2 regions of the Melaminivora jejuensis genome follow, and region 1 is predicted to be linked to the other one. Evidence: predicted binding sites of a transcription regulator. Region 1 holds the regulator's gene; the other holds the start of a gene.
What was found. Region 1 encodes sigma-54, which starts transcription at its own class of promoters, with help from an activator protein. Its sites were predicted from a motif close to TGGCANGNAANCTGCTTT; they were not measured.
Positions count from the first base shown of each region.

Region 2: a site for sigma-54 is predicted at 2,860-2,877, ahead of IDM45_RS15145 (pilin). Genes of this name have one in related genera too.

Region 1 covers NZ_JACWIJ010000002.1:2,637,927-2,656,143, forward strand. The annotation lists gene IDM45_RS12420 (methyl-accepting chemotaxis protein) at 9-1,883, shown strand; gene IDM45_RS12425 (acyl-CoA thioesterase) at 1,795-2,265, opposite strand; gene IDM45_RS12430 (RNA polymerase factor sigma-54) at 2,278-3,816, opposite strand; gene lptB (LPS export ABC transporter ATP-binding protein) at 3,902-4,690, opposite strand; gene lptA (lipopolysaccharide transport periplasmic protein LptA) at 4,693-5,346, opposite strand; gene IDM45_RS12445 (bacteriohemerythrin) at 5,407-5,937, opposite strand; gene IDM45_RS12450 (thiol:disulfide interchange protein DsbA/DsbL) at 5,934-6,596, opposite strand; gene IDM45_RS12455 (SPOR domain-containing protein) at 6,701-7,405, opposite strand; gene argS (arginine--tRNA ligase) at 7,421-9,100, opposite strand; gene IDM45_RS12465 (PsiF family protein) at 9,219-9,587, shown strand; gene IDM45_RS12470 (DUF2214 family protein) at 9,654-10,109, opposite strand; gene IDM45_RS12475 (LysR family transcriptional regulator) at 10,176-11,108, opposite strand; gene IDM45_RS12480 (malate synthase G) at 11,422-13,626, shown strand; gene IDM45_RS12485 (cysteine-rich CWC family protein) at 13,758-14,018, shown strand; gene IDM45_RS12490 (class II glutamine amidotransferase) at 14,032-14,805, shown strand; gene IDM45_RS12495 (helicase-related protein) at 14,933-18,217, shown strand, end outside.
Region 2 covers NZ_JACWIJ010000002.1:3,228,360-3,232,474, forward strand. The annotation lists tRNA gene IDM45_RS15125 (tRNA-Arg) at 37-113, opposite strand; gene IDM45_RS15130 (Uma2 family endonuclease) at 244-924, shown strand; gene IDM45_RS15135 (carboxymuconolactone decarboxylase family protein) at 854-1,312, opposite strand; gene IDM45_RS15140 (DUF4351 domain-containing protein) at 1,404-1,859, opposite strand; gene IDM45_RS15145 (pilin) at 2,295-2,813, opposite strand; gene IDM45_RS15150 (hypothetical protein) at 2,947-3,720, opposite strand; gene IDM45_RS15155 (pilin) at 3,842-4,115, opposite strand, start outside.

The sequences.
Region 1 (18,217 bases):
GAAAAACCATGTTTCAACATTTGAGCCTGCGCGCCCGGCTGATCGGCGCCAGCACCGCGATTGCCGTGCTGTCCCTGTGCATTCTGTCGGCTGTCGCCTTCATCGTGGTGCGCGCCAATTTGCTGGACAACCTGGACGAGCGCATCGGCGGCCTGACGCGCCAGCACGCCGCCGAGCTGAGCCAATGGGTGCAGGATCGCCAGCGCATCACCGGCTCGCTGAAGCTGGCGCTGGCGCTGGAGGATCCACAGCCGCTGCTGCGCGCCGCCGAGGCGTCCGGGCTGGATCTGGCCTATTTCGTGCGCGCCGACAAGAGCCATGCCTTCACCAAGCCCCGCCCCGAGGGCTACGACGGCACGGCGCGCGGCTGGTACCGGCAGGCTGTGGCCGCTGGCGGCCCGGTGCTGACGCCGGTCTATCCGGATTCGGCCAGCGGGCAGCTCACCGTGAGCCTGGTCGAGCCGGTGCTGGAAAACGGCCAGGCCGTGGCCGTGGTCGGCTCGGACATCCAGCTCGGCTCGGTGGTGCGCAAGGTCGGCGCCATCCGCGCCACGGACAAGAGTTTTGCCTTCCTGGTCGATGGCGGCAACGGCAGCATCCTGGCGCACCCCGAGGCTGCGCTGACCAGCAAGCCGCTCAAGGACATGGAGGCATCGCTGAGCCTGGAGGGCCTGCAGCGCCTGGCTGCGGGCGGCGGCCACGCCCTGCTGGAGCTGGACGGGCGCACGCAGCTGCTCTACGCCGCCCAGGTGCAGGGCACGCCCTGGGTGCTGGCCGTGGCGGCGGATCAGGCCCAGGCCCTGTCGGCCCTTGCCCGGCTGGGGCAGATCGCCGCCGGCACCACGGTGGTGGTGGTGCTGCTGTCGGCGCTGCTGATGGTCGCCATGGTCAGCCAGCAGCTGCGCCCCCTGCTGGCCGTGCGCGATGCGCTGCGCGACATCGCCTCGGGCGAGGGCGACCTGACGCGGCGCATGGCAACCGACGGCCCGCCCGAGCTGGCGCAGATCGGCCAGGCCTTCAATGCCTTTGCCGACAAGATCGCCCAGGTGCTGCTGCGCATCCGCCTGGCGGCGGACTCGGTGCAGGTGGCGGCCAGCGAGATCGCCAGCGGCAACCAGGACTTGTCGGGCCGCACCGAGGCCCAGGCCGGCTCGCTGCAGGAGACTGCCGCTGCCATGGAGCAGCTCACGGCCACGGTGCAACAGAACGCCGCCCATGCGCGCCAGGCGCACGAGCTGGCCGGCAGCGCCTCGCAGGTCGCCGGCGAGGGCGCAGGCGTGGTGCGCCAGGTGGTGCAGACCATGGAGGGCATCGAGAGCGCCTCGCGGCGCATCGTGGACATCATCCAGGTCATCGACGGCATTGCCTTCCAGACCAACATCCTGGCGCTCAACGCGGCCGTGGAGGCCGCGCGCGCCGGCGAGCAGGGCCGGGGCTTTGCCGTGGTGGCCGGCGAGGTGCGCACGCTGGCGCAGCGCGCCGCCACCGCTGCCCGGGAGATCAAGGGCCTGATCGATGCCTCAGTGCAGCAGGTGGACGCCGGCAGCCGCCTGGTGCACAACGCCGGCCAGACCATGCAGGAGGTCGAGCAAAGCATCGCCCGCGTCAGCACCATCGTCACCGAAATCAGCAGCGCCAGCCAGGAGCAAAGCCGGGGCATTGCCGAGGTCGGCAGCGCCGTCACGCAGATGGATCAGGCGACTCAGCAAAACGCCGCCCTGGTCGAGCAGGCCAGCGCCGCCGCCCAGTCCCTGCGCCAGCAGGCGCAGGAGCTGACGCAGGTGGTCGGCCAGTTCAGGCTGCCGCAGGAGGCGGGTCGGTCGGCACCTGTGGCTGGGAGCATTGCTGCAGCCGCGCCAGCACGTCTGCCGCAATTGGCGTGACCCGGCGCGACTCGCGGTCGATGAAGACGATGCCGGTCTTGCCCCGGGCGACCTCGCGTCCGCTGACGGTTTCGGTCATGCAAAACACCAGGTCGAAGCCGTAGCGGTTGAACTCTGCGGGCGTCATCTGCACCCGCAGCGTCTCGCCGTGGAAGGCCTCGGACTTGTACTGCGCCAGCATGTCGCCGACCACGATGGCGGCGCCGCCGACGTGGCCTTCGCGCCAGCCCAGGGCGTGGAAAAAGCGCACGCGCGCCTCCGACACCAGGCTGAGCAGCTGGGCGTTGTCCAGATGCCCGCCCTGGTTGACGTGGCTGATATAGACCTGCACCTCGGTGGCAAAGCCGAAGTGCGCGGGGATGTCAAAGACGATGCGGGCCATGGAAAAAAAAGTTCAAAGAGTCTTGCGCAGGCTGGCTGTCGGGATCTTCAGCGCCTCGCGGTATTTGGCCACCGTGCGGCGGGCGCACTCGATGCCCTGCTCCTTGAGCAAATCGGCGATCTTGCTGTCCGACAGGGGCTTGGCCGGGTCTTCGGCGGCAACGAACTGGCGGATCAGCGCCCGCACCGCCGTGCTCGATGCGTTGCCGCCGGTCTCCGTGCCCAGGCCGGAGCCGAAGAAATACTTCAGCTCGTAGGTGCCCTGCGGCGTGGCCATGTACTTGGCGGTGGTCACGCGCGAGATGGTGGACTCGTGCAGGCCCAGCTCTTCGGCGATGTCGCGCAGCACCAGCGGGCGCATGGCCAGCTCGCCATGCACGAAGAAATTCTTCTGCCGCTGCACGATGGCGTCGGACACGCGCAGGATGGTGTCAAAGCGCTGCTGCACGTTCTTGATGAACCAGCGCGCCTCCTGCAGCCGCGCCTGCAGCTGGGCATGGCCCTCGCTGCCCCGGTGGCCACGCAGCGCGCCGGCATACAGCTCGTGTACGCGCAGGCGCGGCATGACCTCGGGGTTGAGCTGCACGGCAAAGCGCTGCTGCGTGCCACTGCCGCTGCGCCGCACGATCACGTCGGGCACGACCACCAGGCGGCGCACGTCGGCAAAGCGCCGGCCCGGGTGCGGCTCCAGGGTGGCGATCAGGGCGATGGCGGTGCGCGTCTGCTCGTCGCTGGCCGCGCAGGTATGCGCCAGGCGGCGCACGTCGCGCCGCGCCAGCCACTCCAGCGGCTGGCGGCACACGGCCAGGGCCACGCGCACCAGTGCCGGCTCGGCGCTGCCCTCGCGCTCGCGCTCGCGCAGTTGCAGCGTCAGGCACTCGGCCAGGTCGCGTGCGCCCACGCCGGCGGGCTCCAGGCTCTGCAGCAAGCCCAGGGCAACGGTCAGGCGGTGCAGCACGTCCTCGCGCCGCTCGGGGTCGGGGTCGCCCGCCAGCAGGCTGTCGGCCAGCTCGGGCAGCGAGTCCGGCAGATAGCCGTCGTCATCGAGCGAGCCGATCAGCAGCGCCAGCGCCGCCGCGTCCTCGGGCGACAGGTGCAGCGCCAGCGCCTGGCGGCTCAGGTGCTCGGCCAGGGATTCGTGGCTGCTGGCCAACTCCAGGGCGTCGAACTCGCCTTCGGCATCGCTGGCGCCGCTGCGGCCCGGGCCGTCCAAGCCCCAGTCACTCTCGCCGGCGCCCTCGCCCTCCCACTCCAGGCGCTCGGGGGCATCGGGCAGCTCGGCGGTCTCGGGCGTGCTTGGCGCATCGGCGGCGTCGGCGCCATCCTCGGCGCTGCCGTGCTGGGACGCAGCCAGGGGCTCGGCAACTGGCCCGGGCGGGGCAGTCGCCTCGGCCTCGTCGTCGTGCTCCAGGAAGGGGTTGTCGGCCAGCATCTGCTCGACCTCCTGCGCCAGCTCCAGGGTGGACAGCTGCAGCAGCCGGATGGACTGCTGCAGCTGCGGCGTGAGCGCCAGTTGCTGGGAGACGCGCAGCGACAGCGCCGGGCGGCTCATCGCGCAAGGCCGCCGCAGGGCGCGAGCGGCACGATCGGCAGCAGGGCAAGGCGCACAGCAGTCATGGCGTGGCGCAAGGTCATGCTCACATGCGAAAGTGCTCGCCCAGGTATACCCGGCGCACTTCGGCGTTGTCCACGATCTCGGAGGGTGTGCCGCGTGCCAGCACGCTGCCCTCGCTGATGATGAAGGCGTGGTCGCAGATGCCCAGCGTCTCGCGCACGTTGTGATCGGTGATGAGCACGCCGATGCCGCGCGCCTTCAGAAAACCGATGATGCGCTGGATCTCGATCACAGCGATCGGGTCGATACCGGCAAAGGGCTCGTCCAGCAGGATGAAGCGCGGCTGGGTGGCCAGCGCCCGGGCAATCTCCACGCGCCGGCGCTCGCCGCCCGACAGGGCCGGCGCGGGCGACTCGCGCAGGTGCTCCACGCGCAGCTCCTGCAGCAGGCTGGTCAGGCGCTGCTCGATCTCGGCGCGTGGCAGGGGCCGGCCCTGCTCGTCCTTTTGCAGCTCCAGCACGGCGCGCACGTTGTCCTGCACGCTGAGCTTGCGGAAGATGGACGCTTCCTGCGGCAGATACGACAGGCCCAGGCGCGAGCGCCGGTGGATGGGCATGTCGGTCACGTCGTGGCCGTCGATGCCGATCTGGCCGCCATCGCAGCGCACCAGGCCGACGATCATGTAGAACGACGTGGTCTTGCCGGCGCCATTGGGGCCGAGCAGGCCGACCACCTCGCCCTTTTGCACGGACAGCGACACATCCTTGACCACCTGCCGGCCGCCGTAGCTCTTGCGCAGGTGGTGGGCCTGCAGGCAACTGGCCGCGTCGGCGCCACTGCCGACCGGGGGCGCTGCCGCCGGCTGCGCCATGCTCACGGCTTGCCGGCGCCCAGCTCGGGGCTGGGGCGCAGGGCGGGTGTGGCGGCGGGTGCCGGGGCGGGGCTGGCCGGCGCCGTCTCGCGCGGCGCCAGCACGGCGCGCACGCGCCCGCCCGGTGTGCCGCCGCTGCTGCCCTTGCCGGTCGGCGCTCCGCCCTCGACGGTGAACACGTCGGTGGCGTTGTTGTAGACGATGCGCGCGCCGGTCAGCTCGTCGCTGAGGGCGGCGGCGCGGTAGCGGCGCAGCTCGCCCCGGCGGATCAGGCGCACCACGTCGGCACGCCCGTCGTACTCGATGCGCTCGGCCTCGCCCTCGACGTATTCATCGGGCGCCCCCGGGGCGGTGTCGCGCTTTTGCCGGAAGAAGGCGCGCTGGTTGCCATCTGCCGTGATGACGCCGCTTTGGTAGCCATTGGCATCCTGGCGCACTTCCAGGCGCGCGCCGCGCAGCACGATGGAGCCCTTGGTCATGACCACGTGGCCGGTGAACACGGTGACTTGCTGCAGCTCGTCGTGGCGCAGCGCATCGGCCTCGATGTTCATGGGCTTGCTGCGGTCGGCCTTCTCGGCGTTGGCCAGCGGTGCCGCAGCCAGCAGCGCGGCGGCAAGCAAGGACAGGGCGAAGGGGTGAAGGGAGCGGATCTGCATGGGGCACGTTTCTTGCAAGGATTGTAGCGATGCACGTCGGCGCGCCCTTTGCGAGCCGGCTCAGCGCGAGAAAAGCCGTGCCAGCCAGCCTTTTTTCTGCATCCGCTGATTCAACTCGGGCAGCAACCGCTCGTAATCGCTGGCCTGCAGGGCCTGGGCCTTGGTCTGCGCCGCTGCTGCATCCGCGCCGCGTCCGGCCAGATAGCCCTTGACGCGCTCCTTGTAGTTGTGGTCTTCGGCACGGATGTGGCTGAACAGCCAGCGCGACAGGATGTCGTGCAACTCGCCGGCCACATCCTCGCCGCCATCGAAGCGGCCCTTGATCAGGGACACACGCCGGATGAACAGCGCATGGACTTTCTTGTGCAAGTCCAGGAACTCGTAGCCCGACTGCTCCAGCAATGCTTCCTCGAAAGCGAAGTGCGACTCGGTGTAGTCCACCACGTTGTGGATGATGGCTGCCAGGACACTGCGATCGGGGTTGTCCTTCTGGTCATACAGCGCATTGATGTACTCGACGATGCGCTGGTGCTGGCGGTCGATCTCGGCAATGCCGGTGTTCAGATCCGCCGTCCAGACGAGGTGGCTCATGTCTTTTTCCGCGCCTGGCCGACCAGGTGCTCGACCACGCGCAGCACGTTGTCCATGTTGCCGGCCATGGTGCCGTCGGTGTAGTAGCGCCCGGCCACGCCCATGGAGGGCACGCCCTCGACCTGGTAGTCGTTCTGCAGCTGGGTGGCCTTGCGGATCTGGTTGGCCACGGTGAACGAGGTATAGACCTCCTTGAACTTCTTGGCATCCACGCCCTGCTTGGCGATCCATTCGTAGATCAGCTCGTCCTTGTTCAGCGGCAGGCGCTCGACGTGGACGGCGCGAAAGACCTTGGTGTGCAGCTCGGGCAGCTTGCCCATGCCCTCCAGCGCGTAGTAGAGCTTTTGCTGCGGCACGAAGCTGGCGTTGAAGGCCACCGGCACGCGGCGGATGGCCAGGTTCTGCGGCGCATTCTTCTTCCAGGCTTCGAAGGTGGGCTCGAAGGTATTGCAGTGCGGGCAGCTGTACCAGAAGAACTCGATGACCTCGATCCTGTCGGCCGGCGCCTCGACAGGCGCGGCCTTGGACAGGCGCACATATTCCTTGCCCTCCTTGAACTGCTGCTGTGCCTGGGCTGTCGTGGGCATGACCAGCGGCAGTCCCAGGGCGGACAGGGCGAGCACCGAAGCGGTGGACGAGGAAAACTCACGGCGATTCATGGGCGGCTGCCTCCGATGGATTCAAGGGGATTCAAAGGTGAGGATGGACTGCCCGGCAGGGCGAAAGGTTCCAGCGTGCGTCCGCTGCGACTGGCGCGGCGCACTCAGCGCGGCACGCGCACCAGGGCCGAATCGACACCGGCGCCATCGAGCTTTTGCTTCAGTCCCTCGGCATCGTCGCGCTTGCCGAACGGCCCGATGCGCACGCGAAACACCGTGCGCCCGCTTTGCTCGCGCTCGCTCACGCGCGCTTCCCAGCCCAGCATGGCCAGCTTGGCGCGCTGCGCGTCGGCGTCCTGCTGGGTGCGGAACGCACCGGCCTGCACGAAATAGTCGAACGGATCGCTGCTGGACGCAGGGGCCGGCGCCGGCGCGGCATTGGCGCGCGCCCGGGCCAGGTCGCCCAGCGGATCGGCCGAGGTGGGTGGCGGCTGCGGGCGGCTGTCGGCGCTGCGCGCCGGCGGGGCCGCTGTATCGGGGACGTTGCCGACCACGGCAGGGGCCACGGGCTGGCTGGACGCGGACTCGGCGGGCGCTGCCGGGGTGGCCGGGGCTGGTGGCTGCGCCGGCCCGGCAGCGCTGTCGCCAGATGCTGGCCGCGCCGGGTTCTTGCCGTACAGCGGGGCGTTGGGATCCCAGTTCTTGTTGCGCTCGGCCTCGTCCTGCTCGGAGGCGCGCGGGCTGGCCTTGGTCAGGAAAGGCACGGGTACCTTGGTGACATAGACGGCCACGGCCAGCGCCGCCCCCAAGCCGAGGATGACGCCCAGGATCAGGCCAAGAATGGTGCCGCCGCGTTGCTGGTGTTTCATGACGGGGTTCGCCGCTTACATGCGCGCCGGGGCCGACACGCCCAGCACTGCCAGGCCATTGTGCAGCACCTGTGCGGTGGCAGCGACCAGCGCCAGACGGGCCAGCTTCACGCCCTCGTCATCGACCAGGATGCGCTCTGCGTCGTAGTAGCTGTGGTAGCTGGCGGCCAGCTCGCGCAGGTAGAAGGTCACGTCGTGCGGCGCATTGCCGGCTGCCGCCGCCGTGAGCATCTCGGGGTATCTGGCCAGCAGCAGCATCAGCGCCTGGGCCTGCGGGCCTTGCAGGGGCGACAGATCGACGCCCTGCAGCGCTGCCATGTCCCAATCCTCGCGCCAGCCGCGCAGCACCGAGCAGATGCGCGCATGGGCGTATTGCACGTAATAGACCGGGTTGTCGTTGTTCTGCGCCACCGCCAGATCGACATCGAAGGTGTATTCGGTATCGGGCTTGCGCGACAGCAGGAAGAAGCGCACGGCGTCGCGGCTGGTCCACTCGATCAGGTCGCGCAGCGTGACGTAGCTGCCCGCGCGCTTGCTGATCTTGACTTCCTCGCCGCCCTTGACCACGCGCACCATGGTGTGCAGCACGTAGTCCGGGTAGCCCTGGGGGATGCCCACGCCCGCCGCCTGCAGGCCGGCGCGCACGCGGGCGATGGTGCCGTGGTGATCCGTGCCCTGGATATTCACCGCACGGCCATAGCCACGCTGGAATTTCTGGATGTGGTAGGCCACGTCGGGCAGGAAGTAGGTGTAGCTGCCATCGGACTTGCGCATGACGCGATCCTTGTCGTCGCCAAAATCCGTCGTCCTGAGCCACAGCGCGCCGTCCTGCTCGTAGGTGTGGCCGCTGGCCACCAGGCGGCGCACGGTGTCCTCGACGTGCCCGCGCTCGTACAGGCTGGACTCCAGGTAGTACTGGTCGAACTTCAGCCCGAAGGCCTGCAAGTCCTTGTCCTGCTCATTGCGCAGATAGGCCACGGCGAACTGGCGCACGCCTTCGTAGTCCTGCACGTCGCCGCTGGCGGTGAACTCGCGGTCGTCGGCGCGCACCGTGGCACCGGCCAGGTAGGCATCGGCGATGTCCTGGATGTAGTCGCCGTTGTAGGCCGCCTCGGGCCAGCCGGCATCGCCGGGCTTGAGCCCTTCAGCGCGCAGCTGCGTGCTTTTGGTCAGCGTGTCGATCTGCACGCCGGCGTCGTTGTAATAGAACTCGCGGTGGACTTGCCAGCCCTGCGTGGCGTGCAGATGACTGATGGCGTCGCCAATGGCCGCCTGGCGGCCATGGCCGACGTGCAGCGGGCCGGTGGGGTTGGCCGAGACGAACTCGACGATGATTTTTTCGCCGCGCGCGCGCTGGACGCCGTAGCGCGCGCCCTGCGCCAGCACCTCGCGCACCACCTGTTGGTGGGCGGCCGGCTGCAGGCGCAGGTTCAGAAAGCCCGGCCCGGCGATTTCGATGGCCTGCACCCACTGCTGGAAGGCCGGCGTGGCGGCAAGCGCCGCCTTGAGCTGCTCGCCCAGCTGGCGCGGGTTCATCTTCAGCGGCTTGGCCAGCTGCATGGCCGCCGTGCAGGCCAGATCGCCGTGGGCGGCGACCTTGGGGTTTTCAAAGGCAGCACGCGCACCGGCGCCGGGTTGCAGTTTTTCCAGCTCGCCAGCCAGCGCCGCGAGCAATTCCTGTTTGACACTCAGCATGATGGGGCGGGATTCTACGGGTGCGCCCCCTGTTCCCCTGCCACGGGGGCGGCGCTATGCTGGCCAGGCTGCAGCGCCCGACTGCGGCCCGCCCACCCCTTCACCGGAGCACAGTTTCATGACACTGAAGAATCTGCTCACCTGCCTGGCGCTTGCCGCCCTGGCCCTGCCCTCGCTTGCCGCCCCGGCAGCAGGCGACTCCCCAGCCACGGCCCCGGCCCCGGCCCCGGCCTCGGCCCAGATCACCAAGGAGACCTGCCGCGCCCAGGCCAAGGAAAAGAACCTCAAGGGCGAGGAGCGCAAGGCCTTCATCAAGGAATGTCGCGGCACCGGCGCTGTCCAGGCCGACAAAAGTGCCAAGAGTGCCAAGGGCGGCCAGCAGACCCGCATGAAGACCTGCAACGCCGAGGCCAAGACCCAGCAGCTCAAGGGCGATGCACGCAAGGCCTTCATGAAGGAGTGCCTTTCCCACAAGCCGACCGCCTGACGCCATCCGGCTGCCCCCACAGCCCCGCACGCCGCCCGGCCTGCGGGGTTTTTCATGGCTGGCCGTTCAGCGCGTGCCCACGCCGCGCGCCAGGAACACGGCCAGCAGCGGCACCAGCACCATGATGTGCGCCGCCCACATGACCAGCCGGCGCGTGCCCTTGAGTGCTGCCGCATCGGGCAGCGCGCCGCCGGCGTCCAGCGCGCTGCGCCAGGCGCGGTAGCGCCGCGCCGCCGCCAGCGACAGCCCCAGCATGACCACCAGCAGCGTGATCTTGGCGTGCAGCAGCGGCTGCGCCCAGTACCAGCTGCTGCCCTTGACGCCCCAGGCGATGCGCGCCAGCCCGCTGGCCAGCACCAGCACGCCCGACACCAGGCTCAAGGCATTGACCCAGACCAGCCGGCGCACCACTGCCGGATTCACCCAGTCCGGGCGGCACAGCGCCGTCTCGCTGGTCATGAAGGTGGCCAGCATCAGAAAGGTCATGATGTGGGCGTAGGCGAGCAGAGCTTCGATGGTCATGGCAATCCTGGAGGGGCAAAAAAGGCGTGTACAGAGCGGGGAAAAGGGCCAGAGCCGGCCTCACGGTCACCCCGGCCCGCGCGACCAGAAGTCGCTGCGCGCGTAATGTTGCCTGAGCCACTCGATCCACAGCCGCACGCGCAGCGGCAGGTGCTTTCTCTGCGGAAAGACGGCGTAGATGCCATTGGGCGGCGCGGCAAAGTCCGCCAGCACCTCCACCAGGCGGCCAGCGGCGATCTCGGCCTCAACCTCCCAGGTGCTGCGCCAGGCGATGCCCCAGCCGCCCAGGCACCAGTCATGCAGCACCTGGCCGTCCGAGCAGTCCAGCGGCCCGCCGGGCTTGAAATGCACCACCTCGCTGCCATCGCCCTCCTGGCGCGGCAGGCGAAAGGCCCAGCCGCGCGTCTGCGAAGCGTCGCTGGACAGCGTCAGGCAGTCGTGCTGGCCCAGCTCGCCGGGGTGCTGCGGCGTGCCGCGCCGGCGCAGGTATTCGGGCGTGGCCACGCACAGGCGGCGGTTGTCAGCCAGGCGCACGCTGACCAGGGACGAGTCGGGCAGATCGCCCACGCGCACCGCGCAGTCGTAGCCCTCGCCAGCCAGATCGACCACCCGGTCGGACAGGTTCAGCGAGAGGGTCACCTCCGGGTGCAGGTCACGAAAACGCGGCACCAGGGGCGCGACGTGGCGCCGGCCAAAGCCCGCCGGCGCGGTGACGCGCAGGTGCCCGGTGGCCTTGACGCCGCCGGCGGACACGCTGGCCTCGGCGTTGGCCACGTCGGCCAGCAGGCGCTGGCAATCTTCCAGGAAGGCGCTGCCCTCGTGCGTGAGCGTGATGCGCCGCGTGGTGCGCACCAGCAGCTTGACGCCCAGGTACTCCTCCAGCGCGTCCAGGCGCCGGCCCATGATGGCCGGGGCCACCCCTTCGGCGCGCGCCGCCGCCGTCAGGCTGCCGCGCGTGGCGACGGAGACGAAGGACTCGAAGGCTTTGAGTTTGTCCATGAACAGGCAGAAAAACAGCCAGCTGACGGCGTTTCATGAATGAAATACGGCTCAAACCCTTGCCAGACAAGCGCTGACAGCTATGATTTTTGCACATCCTCAGCCGGCCAGACGGGTGGTGTACCCGCTTGGTGCGGCGGCGCAGTGTGGTTGATTTTTGCAAAAAAGTCATTAGTTAAAGCTTCTTACGGTTATTTATTAACCCAAACTATTGCAATACAGTTCTCCGCAAGGCTTCGCGCCCTCTGCGCCCTCCTCTGCTTTTCTCTCCTCCAACCGTCTCAACCGTTTCGTTTCAAGGGATCCGATCGACATGACCGCACGCACCAAAGTCCACGGCCTGCAGGTGGCCACCGAGCTGCACGATTTCATCAACAACGACGTCCTGCCCGGCACCGGCGTGGCGCCTGAAGCGTTCTGGCAAGGGTTCGACGCGCTGGTGGCCGACCTGGCGCCGCGCAACGCCGCCCTGCTGGCCGAGCGCGATCGGCTGCAAAAGGAGCTGGACACCTGGCACAAGGCCAACCCCGGCCCCATCAAGGACATGGCGGCCTACCGCAGCTTCCTGACGCAGATCGGCTACCTGGTCGAGCCGCCCAAGGACGCCCAGGCCACCACGGCCAACGTGGATGCGGAACTGGCGCAGCAGGCCGGCCCGCAGCTGGTCGTGCCCATCCTGAACGCCCGCTATGCGCTGAACGCCGCCAACGCGCGCTGGGGTTCGCTGTACGACGCGCTGTACGGCACCGATGTGATCGACGAGGCTGACGGCGCCGAGAAGGGCCGTGGCTACAACCCCAAGCGCGGCGAGAAGGTCATCGCCTTTGCCCGCAACTTCCTGGATCAGGCTGCGCCGCTGGCGCAGGGCTCGCACCAGGATGCGACCGGCTACAAGGTCGAGGGCGGCAAACTGGTGGTCAGCCTCAGGGACGGCGCCAGCACGGGCCTGAAGGACGCCGCGCAGTTCGTCGGCCACCAGGGCGATGCGGGCAACCCGTCGTCCGTGCTGCTGGTCAACAACGGCCTGCACATCGACATCCGCATCGATCGCAACACCCCCATCGGCAAGGGCGATGCCGCCGGCGTGTCCGACGTGGTGGTCGAGGCGGCGCTGTCCACCATCCTAGACCTGGAGGATTCGGTCGCCGCCGTGGACGCCGAGGACAAGACGCTGGGCTACCGCAACTGGCTGGGCATCCTGAAGGGCACGCTGACCGAGACCTTCCAGAAGGACGGCCAGCAGATGACGCGCGGCCTGAACGCGGATCGTGAATACACCGGCGCCAATGGCCAGCCGCTGAAGCTGCATGGCCGCTCGCTGATGTTCCTGCGCAACGTCGGTCACCTGATGACCAACCCGGCCATCCTGTGGGGCGCCGAGGGCCGGGAAATCCCCGAGGGCATCATGGACGCCATGGTCACCACAGCCATTGCCATCCACGACCTCAAGGGCCACGGGGCGGGCGGCCTGCGCAACTCGCGCACCGGCAGCGTCTATATCGTCAAGCCCAAGATGCACGGCCCGGCGGAAGTGGCCTTTGCCAACGAGCTGTTCGGCCGTGTCGAGCAGGCGCTGGGCCTGCCGGAGAACACGGTGAAGCTGGGCATCATGGACGAGGAGCGCCGCACCTCGGTCAACCTCAAGGCCTGCATTGCCGCCGCGCCGGCGCGCGTGGCCTTCATCAACACGGGCTTTCTGGATCGCACCGGCGACGAGATGCACTCGGCCATGCAGGCCGGCCCCATGATCCGCAAGGGCGACATGAAGGCCAGCGCCTGGATCCAGGCCTACGAGAAGAACAACGTGCTGGTCGGCCTGTCGTGCGGCCTGGCCGGCCGCGCCCAGATCGGCAAGGGCATGTGGGCCATGCCGGATCTGATGCGCGCCATGTTGGAGCAAAAGATCGCCCATCCCAAGGCCGGCGCCAACACCGCCTGGGTGCCCAGCCCGACGGGCGCCACGCTGCACGCGCTGCACTACCACCAGGTCAAGGTGGCCGACGTGCAGGCCGAGCTGCTCAAGGTGGACGCAGACGCCGAGCGCGACAACCTGCTCACCGGCCTGCTCACCGTGCCCGTATCCAGCAACCCCAACTGGTCGGACGAGGAAAAGCAGCAGGAGCTGGACAACAACATCCAGGGCATCCTGGGCTACGTGGTGCGCTGGATCGACCAGGGCGTGGGCTGCTCCAAGGTGCCCGACATCAACGACGTGGGCCTGATGGAAGACCGCGCCACGCTGCGGATTTCGAGCCAGCACGTGGCCAACTGGCTCTTGCATGGCATCGTGACCGAGGGCCAGGTGCGCGCCACCTTCGAGCGCATGGCCGCCAAGGTGGATCAGCAAAACGGCGGCGACCCGCTGTACCAGCGGATGCACGGGCGCTTTGCCGAGTCCGCCGCCTACCAGGCCGCGTGCGATCTGGTCTTCAAGGGCGTGGAGCAGCCCAGCGGCTACACCGAGCCGCTGCTGCACGCCTGGCGCCTGAAGGTGAAATCCGGTGAAGCCAAGCGTTGATACCCTGGTGAGCTACTGAAAACATAGCTTGCAGCGCTTGACTGACGGGCGCTGCGGGCAGTTTTCATCCATGCAAATGGCACAGACGGCACCTGCGGGTGCCGTTTTTCCTGCCCTCTACACTGCCGGCCATGTCTGCCTCTGCTGCGCCCGCACCCGATGCCACCTGCTGCCCCTTATGCGGCCAGCCCAACACCTGCGCCATCACCGCCGGCCTGCCGGCGCAAGGCTGCTGGTGCATGAGCGCCCCGGTGTCGCGCGCCGCGCTGGCGCGGCTGGCGCCCGAGCAGCGTGGCCGGGCCTGCATCTGTCCGGCCTGCGCCCAGGGGGCTGCTGCGCCAGTGGCCGATAAGATCGGCCCGGCCCCGCCTCCGCCCTCATCCGCCCCCTGATCCCCGCCCGACCATGTGCCAGCTCCTCGGCATGAACGCCAACACGCCCACGGACGTGACCTTCAGTTTCACCGGCTTCGCCCAGCGCGCCGGGGGTACGGCCGATCACACCGACGGCTGGGGCATCGCCTTTTTCGAGGGGCGCGGTGTGCGCCACTTCGTCGATCACCAGCGCGCCATCGACTCGCCCGTGGCCGAGCTGATACGCCGCTACCCCATCAAGAGCTGCAACGTCATCGCTCACATCCGCAAGGCCACTCAAGGAGCCGTGAGCCTGGAGAACTGCCACCCCTACGTGCGCGAGCTGTGGGGCAGCTACTGGGTCTTTGCCCACAACGGCGATCTGAAGGACTTCCGCCCGCGCCTGCACGGGCACTTCCGCCCGGTGGGCAGCACGGACAGCGAACACGCCTTCTGCTGGATCATGCAGGAGCTGGCCAAGAGCCACGCCAGCCTGCCGCCGGTGCAGGAGCTGACGCTGACGCTGCGCGACCTGGCCGCGCGCATTGCGCCGCACGGCACCTTCAACTTCCTGCTGTCCAACGGCCACGCCCTGTGGGCGCACGCCAGCACACACCTGCACTGGATAGAGCGCCGCCACCCGTTCGCTGTAGCACGGCTGGCCGATGAGGACTTGCAGGTGGACTTTGCCCCGCTGACCACGCCGCAGGACTGCGTGGCCGTCATCGCCACCGCGCCCCTGACCAGCAACGAGCAGTGGACGGCGTTTGCGCCGGGGGAGCTGGCCGTGTTCGTGCAGGGGCGGCGGCTACCTGCCGCAGCCTGACTGCTAGACTGAATCGTTTTGTCACGAAGCCTGGAGCGCCTGAGAGCACGCCGGCCCATGCCGCCCGCCTGAGCCAGGCCTCACGCGCCCGCAGCCCTCCCCGCAGACCAGCAGGCAGTCAGCGCCCATGCTCAGACTCGAAGAAATCACCAAGGATGCGCAGCTCACCGGCTTGGTGCCGGGCGAGGTGGTCAAGGTCGTCAACGTCGAGGCCATCGGCCTCGATGCGCGCCTGGTGGCCTACCGCAACGGCCAGGGCAAACTCGACGAGCAGATCCTCTTTCGCCAGGACGAATACCGCCTTGTGCTCGCCGTTGCCGGCAAGGCCTGGGCCTTCGACGCCGACCCCGCCGCCTTCAAGCTGGCGCTGGAAGCCTATCGCATCAGCCTGGCGCACCTGTTCGACCCGCTGATGGCCGTGCACACCTCCAACGTCGAGCCGCTGCCGCACCAGATTTCCGCCGTGTACGAAGCCATGCTGCCGCGCCAGCCGCTGCGCTTCGTGCTGGCCGACGACCCAGGCGCTGGCAAGACCGTCATGGCAGGATTGTTGATCCGCGAGATGATGTTGCGTGCCGATGCCCGGCGCGTGCTCATCGTCTCCCCCGGCTCGCTGACCGAGCAGTGGCAGGACGAGCTGCACGAAAAATTCGGCCTGGACTTCGAGCTGTTCAGCCGCGAAAAGCAAGAACAGTGCCGCAGCCGCAACTATTTTGCCGAGCAAGACTGCTTAATCGCCCGGCTCGATCAGCTCTCGCGCAATGACGACTATCAACACCTGCTGGCGCAGACCGAGTGGGATTTGATCGTGGTGGACGAGGCGCACAAGATGTCGGCCAGCTACTTTGGCAACAAGGTCAACGAAACGGGCCGCTTCAAGCTGGGCAAATTTCTGGGCGGCCTGACGCGTCACTACCTGCTCATGACCGCCACGCCACACAACGGCAAGGAGGAGGACTTCCAGCTCTTCATGTCGCTGCTCGATGGCGACCGCTTCTACGGCAAGTTCCGCGAGGGTGCGCACAAAGTGGACATCACCGACATGATGCGTCGCATGGTCAAGGAAGAGCTGCTGCGCTTTGACGGTCGTCCCCTGTTCCCCGAGCGCTGCGCCTACACCGTCAACTACACGCTGTCGGACGCCGAAGTGCTGCTGTACGACCAGGTGACCGACTATGTGCGCAACGAGATGAACCGCGCCGACCGGCTGGACGGCAAGCGCAAGGGCACGGTGGGCTTTGCGCTCACGCAGTTGCAGCGCCGCCTGGCCTCCAGCCCGCAGGCCATCTACACATCGCTCACGCGCCGGCGCAAGAAGCTGCAGGCGCGGCTCGACGAAGTGCAGTTGCAGGCACGCGCCGACGTGCTGCGCGAGAACCTGGGCGAATACGTGGTACGCCGCCGGTTGGACTTGCCCGAGGATTTGTACGATGCGCAGGACGAGCTGTCCGCCGACGAATACGAAGCCGTCGCCGACCAGGTGGTGGATCAGGCCACGGCGTCGGAGACCATCCCCGAGCTGCAGACGGAAATCGCGATCCTGCAAGACCTGGAGGCCGCCGCCGCCAGCGTGGTGCAGTCGCGCAGCGACCGCAAGTGGGAAGAGTTCTCGCGCCTGCTGCAAGACCGGCCCGAAATGCGCACCACCGGCGGGCGCCGACGCAAGCTCATCGTCTTCACCGAGCATCGCGACACGCTGAACTATTTGCTGCTGCGCATCCGCGACACCCTGGGCAGCCATGAGGCGGTAGTCACCATCCATGGCGGCACGAATCGCGATGACCGGCGCAAAACTCAGGAAGCCTTTCGCAACGACCCCGATGTGCTGGTGCTCGTGGCCACCGACGCTGCCGGCGAAGGCGTCAACCTGCAAAACGCCAACCTGATGGTCAACTACGACCTGCCGTGGAACCCCAATCGCATGGAGCAGCGCTTTGGCCGCATCCACCGCATCGGCCAACGCGAAGTCTGTCACCTGTGGAACCTGGTGGCCGCGCAAACCCGCGAGGGTGAGGTCTTCAAGACCCTGCTGGACAAGCTCGCCGTCGAGCACCAGGCGCTGGGCGGGCGCGTCTTCAACGTGCTGGGCGAGGCGTTCGACAACATTTCGCTCAAAGACCTGCTGATCGACGCCATCCGCTACGGCGAGCAGCCCGAAACCCGCGCCCGCATGGAGCAGGTCATCGGCCAGGCGCTGGACACCCAGCACCTGAAGAATTTGATGGCGCGCAACGCCCTCGTGGACAACCACATGAGCCTGGCCGACCTGTATGCCATCCGCGAGGAGATGGACAAGGCCGAGGCGCGCAAGCTGCAGCCGCACTTCATCAGCGCTTTCTTCCGCGAGGCGTTTCGGCTGGTAGGGGGCGAATTGCGCGAGCGCGAGGCGGGCCGCTACGAAGTGCGCCATGTACCCGCCGACGTGATCGAGCGCGACCGCGTCATCGGCCACAGCCGCACGCCGGTGCTCAAGAAATACGAACGCATCTGTTTCGACCGCGAGCGCCGCACCCTTCACGGCAAGCCCACGGCCGAGCTGATCCACCCCGGCCACCCGCTGATGGCCGCCGTGACCGACCTGGTTCTGTCCAGCCACCGCAGCCTGCTCAAGCGCGGCGCCGTGCTGCTCGACCCGCACGACGCCGGCACCACGCCGCGCGTGCTGTTCATGCTCGACCACAGCGTGCGCGAAGCCGCCGCCGATGGCGCGGGTGCCACGCGCGACATCTCGCGCCGCCTGCAATTCGTCGAGATGACGCCGGACGGCTACGCCGCGCCAGCCCCGTTCGCGCGCCACCTCGACCTGCTGCCCCTCACGCCCGCGCAGACCGAGCAGGTGGCCGACGTGCTGCGCGCCGACTGGGTCAGCCAGCACATCGAGTCGCGCGCCCAGGCTTATGCCGTGCAGCATCTGGTGCCCGAGCACACGGCGGAAATTGCCAGCCGCCGCCAGCGCCAGGCCACCAAGCAGCTTGCTGCCGTGCGCGACCGGCTGGTCAAGGAAATCCAGTACTGGTCCGACCGCGCCATCAAGCTCGATCTGGACGTGCGCGCCGGCAAGCAGCCCCGCATGCAGCCCGACAACGCCCGCCGCCGCGCGGAAGAGCTGAGCGCGCGCCTGAAGCAGCGCAGCGCCGAGCTGCAGGCCATGCAGCACGTCGCCTCCGGCACGCCGCACGTCATCGGCGGCGCGCTGGTCGTCCCGGCGGGCTTGCTGGCCACGCGCGGCGCGCCCGGCTTCAGCGCCGACGCCGCCGCCCGCGCGCGCATCGAGCGCATCGCCATGCAGGCCGTGTTCGATGCCGAGCACGCCCTGGGCCATCACACCAAAGACGTTTCGGCGGACAAATGCGGCTGGGACATCACCGCCACCATCGACCAGCCGGAGGGCCTGCCGCTGCAGCGCCACATC
Region 2 (4,115 bases), 580 kb from region 1:
TCTTGCAGTGTCTTGCAAGGGTGTGAAATGGCGCTATGGCCTGCCCGGAGGGACTCGAACCCCCGACCTATTGCTTAGAAGGCAATTGCTCTATCCGGTTGAGCTACGGGCAGTGAGGCTGGCGCTGCCAAGGGTCGGCATCATACTGCCGGTGCATCGGCCTTCGCCATGACCGGCGCGCCCACTGCGGTTGAAAAGCCCTTGAACGCCACCACCCCCTAGAGACAGCAAAGGAGCACAGCCATGAATGCCAACGCCCAGATCCGGGGCTCCATCAGCGTGCAGGAATACCTGGACGGCGAGCAGCGCACCGACATGCGCCATGAATATCTGGCTGGCCAAGTCGTCGCCATGGGCGGGGCCAGCCGCTCGCATGGCCTGGTCGCCGGCTCGCTCTACGCGCTGCTGCTGCCCCACGCCCGGCGCAAGGGTTGCCAGCTCTTCGTGGCCGACATGAAGGTGCGCGTCGAGCACGAGGGGGATGACTGGTTTTACTACCCCGACCTGGTGCTCGCCTGCGACCCGGCCGACCGGGCTGCGCTGTACGTGCGCAACCCCTGCCTGCTGGTCGAAGTCCTCTCGCCCAGCACCGAGCAGACCGACACGCGCGAAAAACTCCTGGCCTACCGCCTGCTGCCCGACCTGCGCGAATACCTGCTGCTGCGCCAGGATCGGGTGCAGGCCGATCTGTACCGGCGCGGCGAGGATGGGCGCTGGCAGCACCTGCGCTTTGAAAGTCCGGATGGCGCGCTAGCGCTGTCGTGCCTGGACGTGCAGCCCACCTTGCGCGACATCTATGCCGACCTGCCCGAGCTGCTGGCTGCGCCGGGCGGGGCGGATAGGCGGGCGTCCCTTATTTCGATCCCGGCTGGTAGTTTCCGGCCTCGGTGCGAAACGCCACCGACAGCCGGTTCCAGCCATTGATGGCCACGATGGCCAGCGTCAGATCGACCAGCTGGCGCTCGTCGAACTCGGCGCGGGCCTGCTGCCAGGCGGCGTCGTCCACCTCGTGGTTCTTCAGCAGCGTGACCGCCTCGGCCCAGGCCAGCGCGGCGCGCTCGCGCGGCGTGTAGCAGGGCGCCTCGCGCCAGGCGGACAGCAGGTACAGGCGCTGTTCGCTCTCGCCGGCGGCGCGGGCATCCTTGGTGTGCATGTCCAGGCAATAGGCGCAGCCGTTGAGCTGCGAGACGCGCGTCTTGACCAGCTCCAGCAGGCTCGGCTCCAGCCCGCTCGTGCGTGCGTGCTGCTCCAGCCCCAGCATGGCGGCAAAGCCGCGCGGGGAGGCTTGTGCATAGTTCAGACGCTGACTCATGGTTTGCCTTTCGTTGCGGTCGGAAGGCAGGCATTCTTGTCCATCCCCGGCCTGGCCGCCTGCCTGGGCTGAGGGAGCCAGCGCACAGACCTCAGGGCGTGTGCCCTGCGTTGGGTGGCCCGTCGAACACCTCGGCCAGCGTGCGCGCATCCAGCAGCCGATCCGTCCATGCCTCCAGCTGCTCGGAGTCGGGGCTGCCCAGCGCCGCCAGCGTCTGCTGCGACAGCGGGCCGAAGCGGGCGACCAGCAGGCGCTGCAGCAGGCGCGATTCGCCTTCCATGCGGCCTTCGAGCCGCCCTTCCTGCCGGCCCTCCTGCCGGTATTGCTGCGCCCATTCCTCAAAACGCACGGCCAGTGTCATCTTCGACTCCTTCAAATCCTGCACCTTGGGCAGGGCCAGGCGGTTCTTGCTCTGGCGCAGCAGCACGGCGCGAATCCAGATGGCAAAAATGCGCGTCAGCTCCGGATTGCCGGCCAGCCAGTCCTGGAGCTGCTCGATCAGCTCCAGCACCTCGCCCTGGCTTTGTGGCCTTTGCAGCCGCATCATGGCCGCCGCCAGGTTGTGAGTAGTCCAGGCTGTGCAGCCACTCGTCGGGCACGAAGCCCAGGATCAGGTCGCGCACCAGCTCGGGTGCGGAAAACAGCAGCTTGTAGGAGGCGTCGTGCCGGGCATGGGAGGAAGGTAAAAACAGCGTCAAGCAACTCTTGTTTTGATAGCTGTCAGCGCTTGCTACACAAGGGTTTCAGGCCGAAAACACCTGTAAAAAAGCAGGCAGACGGCCAAAATTTGGCCCGGCAGCAGGCAAAAGGCCGTGCGGCGGCTGATGGGCGCTTGAAAAAGGCGGGTTTCAAGCAATAAATTGACCTCAAACCATTGCCAGGAAAGCGCTGTCAGCTATCAATTTTGAAAAATATTCTGCCGCCTACTTATGTCAAACCCGCGCCTGGTTTGGGTTGTCAGGGCCGGTGGTCAGGGCCGGTCTCAGCGGCACTCGCTGGGGACGTACTTGCTGGGCAGGGTGCCCGTGCCCGAAACCAGACTGCGGTTGCCGGCAGTCGTGTTGCTGGTCGAGGCGCAGGCCCAGTCGATGGCGCCGACGGAGGTGGCGCTCAGCGCCGCGCCCTGCACGTTGGGGGTGAGGAGCAGCGTCTTGCTTTGTGCATCCGTAGGCAGGCCGGAGGCCGCGCCGGCGCTGGTCACGGTGACCACGCCCGTGGTCGTGTCGATCTGGATGTTGGCGACGAACTTGGACTGCTTCTGGGCAATCGGGCGGGCGTTGTACTCGGTGGCCGCCAGGCCCACGCCGGTATAGCCCCCGGACTGGAAGCCCTCGGACACCAGCTCCTTGCCGGCATTGCCGGCCACCAGGATTTCCGCCATCTTGGCGCGGGCCGTGTAGTCCTGATAGGCAGGCAGAGCCGTGGCTGCCAGGATGCCAATAATGGCTACCACGATCATCAGCTCGATCAGGGTGAAGCCGGCCTGCAGGGTGTTTCTCATGGAAGGCACCTCTTTATGGTCATGAGGATGAAGGGATAGACCTTAATCAGCAACAAATGTGCCAATTCTTTTCACCTCGGCATGGCAAGGGCAGCAAGAATCGAAATTCAAAGGCGGCAAGGGGCCAGGCGCCTCAAAAAGCATCGATCGGCGCATAGCCGACGATCCGCATGTCGGCATCCAGCAGGGCAGTCCACTCCTTGACCTTGCGCGTGGTCAGCGGCAGGTAGCGCAGTTGCCCGGCGGTCAGGCCCGTGGCGGCGATGGCCTCGTGCAGTGTGGCGGCGTCCTGCGGGCGGCGCTCTAGCAGCTCGCCCACCGGTCGGGCGCGCGCGCGCATCGCGGGCAGGGCGCTGTCCCAGGGCGTCCACCAGTCCGGGCGCATGGCCGGGGAGATGCCGCTCAGGCCCAGCTTCATGCTCTGGAAGAACTCGTCGTTGCTGGCGGCCTTGCGCGTGCCTACCTGCTGCAGGCCCCACCAGGGCAGGCGGCGCAGGCCTTGCGGGGCCTGGGCCAGCGCATCGATTTGCACTTCGGTGGCGCTGATGGCCATCAGCCGGTCGGACTCGAAGGCCAGCACCGCCGGGCGCGCCACCCAGACGCTGTGCAGGCCATACAGCAGCGCCGCCAGTTGCACCAGGCCGACCAGGGAAAAATCCAGCCAGCGCTCGCGGCGGGACTTTTTCGGGTTGGCCACGATCAGCGTCAGCAGCGGGCCGCAGACCACATCCACCGCCAGCAGCAGGAAGAACATGCTGCCCACCCCGAACAGGAGGTGCCACGGCGGCGGGTACAGCAGGCGAAAGACCAGGACGGCGGCGGCCACGGCCACGGCAGCGGAAATCAGCAGATGGCGCAGCGCATACCGCAGCGCATGGCGCACGCGGGTGACGGGGGCAGCTTGCATGGGGTGGGGCCGGGGGGACTCCGGCGGCAGCGGGGAAAGAAAAAAGGGCGCCTTGCGGGCGCCCTCTCGGGTGATCTGGATCAGGCAGGTCGGCTGGCTGGCCGCACCCGCCTGTCAGGCATCAGCGGCACTCGGAAGGTGCGTACTTGGCGGGCATGGTGCCCGGTGTACCCACTACCAGGCCGCGTGCAGTGGCGGTGGTGTTGGTGGTCGAGGCGCAAGCCCAGTCGATGGCGCCCGAAACCCCGGCAGCCAGGAGAGCGCCCTGCACGTTGGGCGTCCAGGTCAGCGTTGTGGTCTGGGCATCGCTGGGCAAGCCGCCGCCAGTCACGCTGGTCACGGTGATCACGCCGTTGGCGCCGTCGATCTGGATGTTGTCCACAATCTTCGACTGC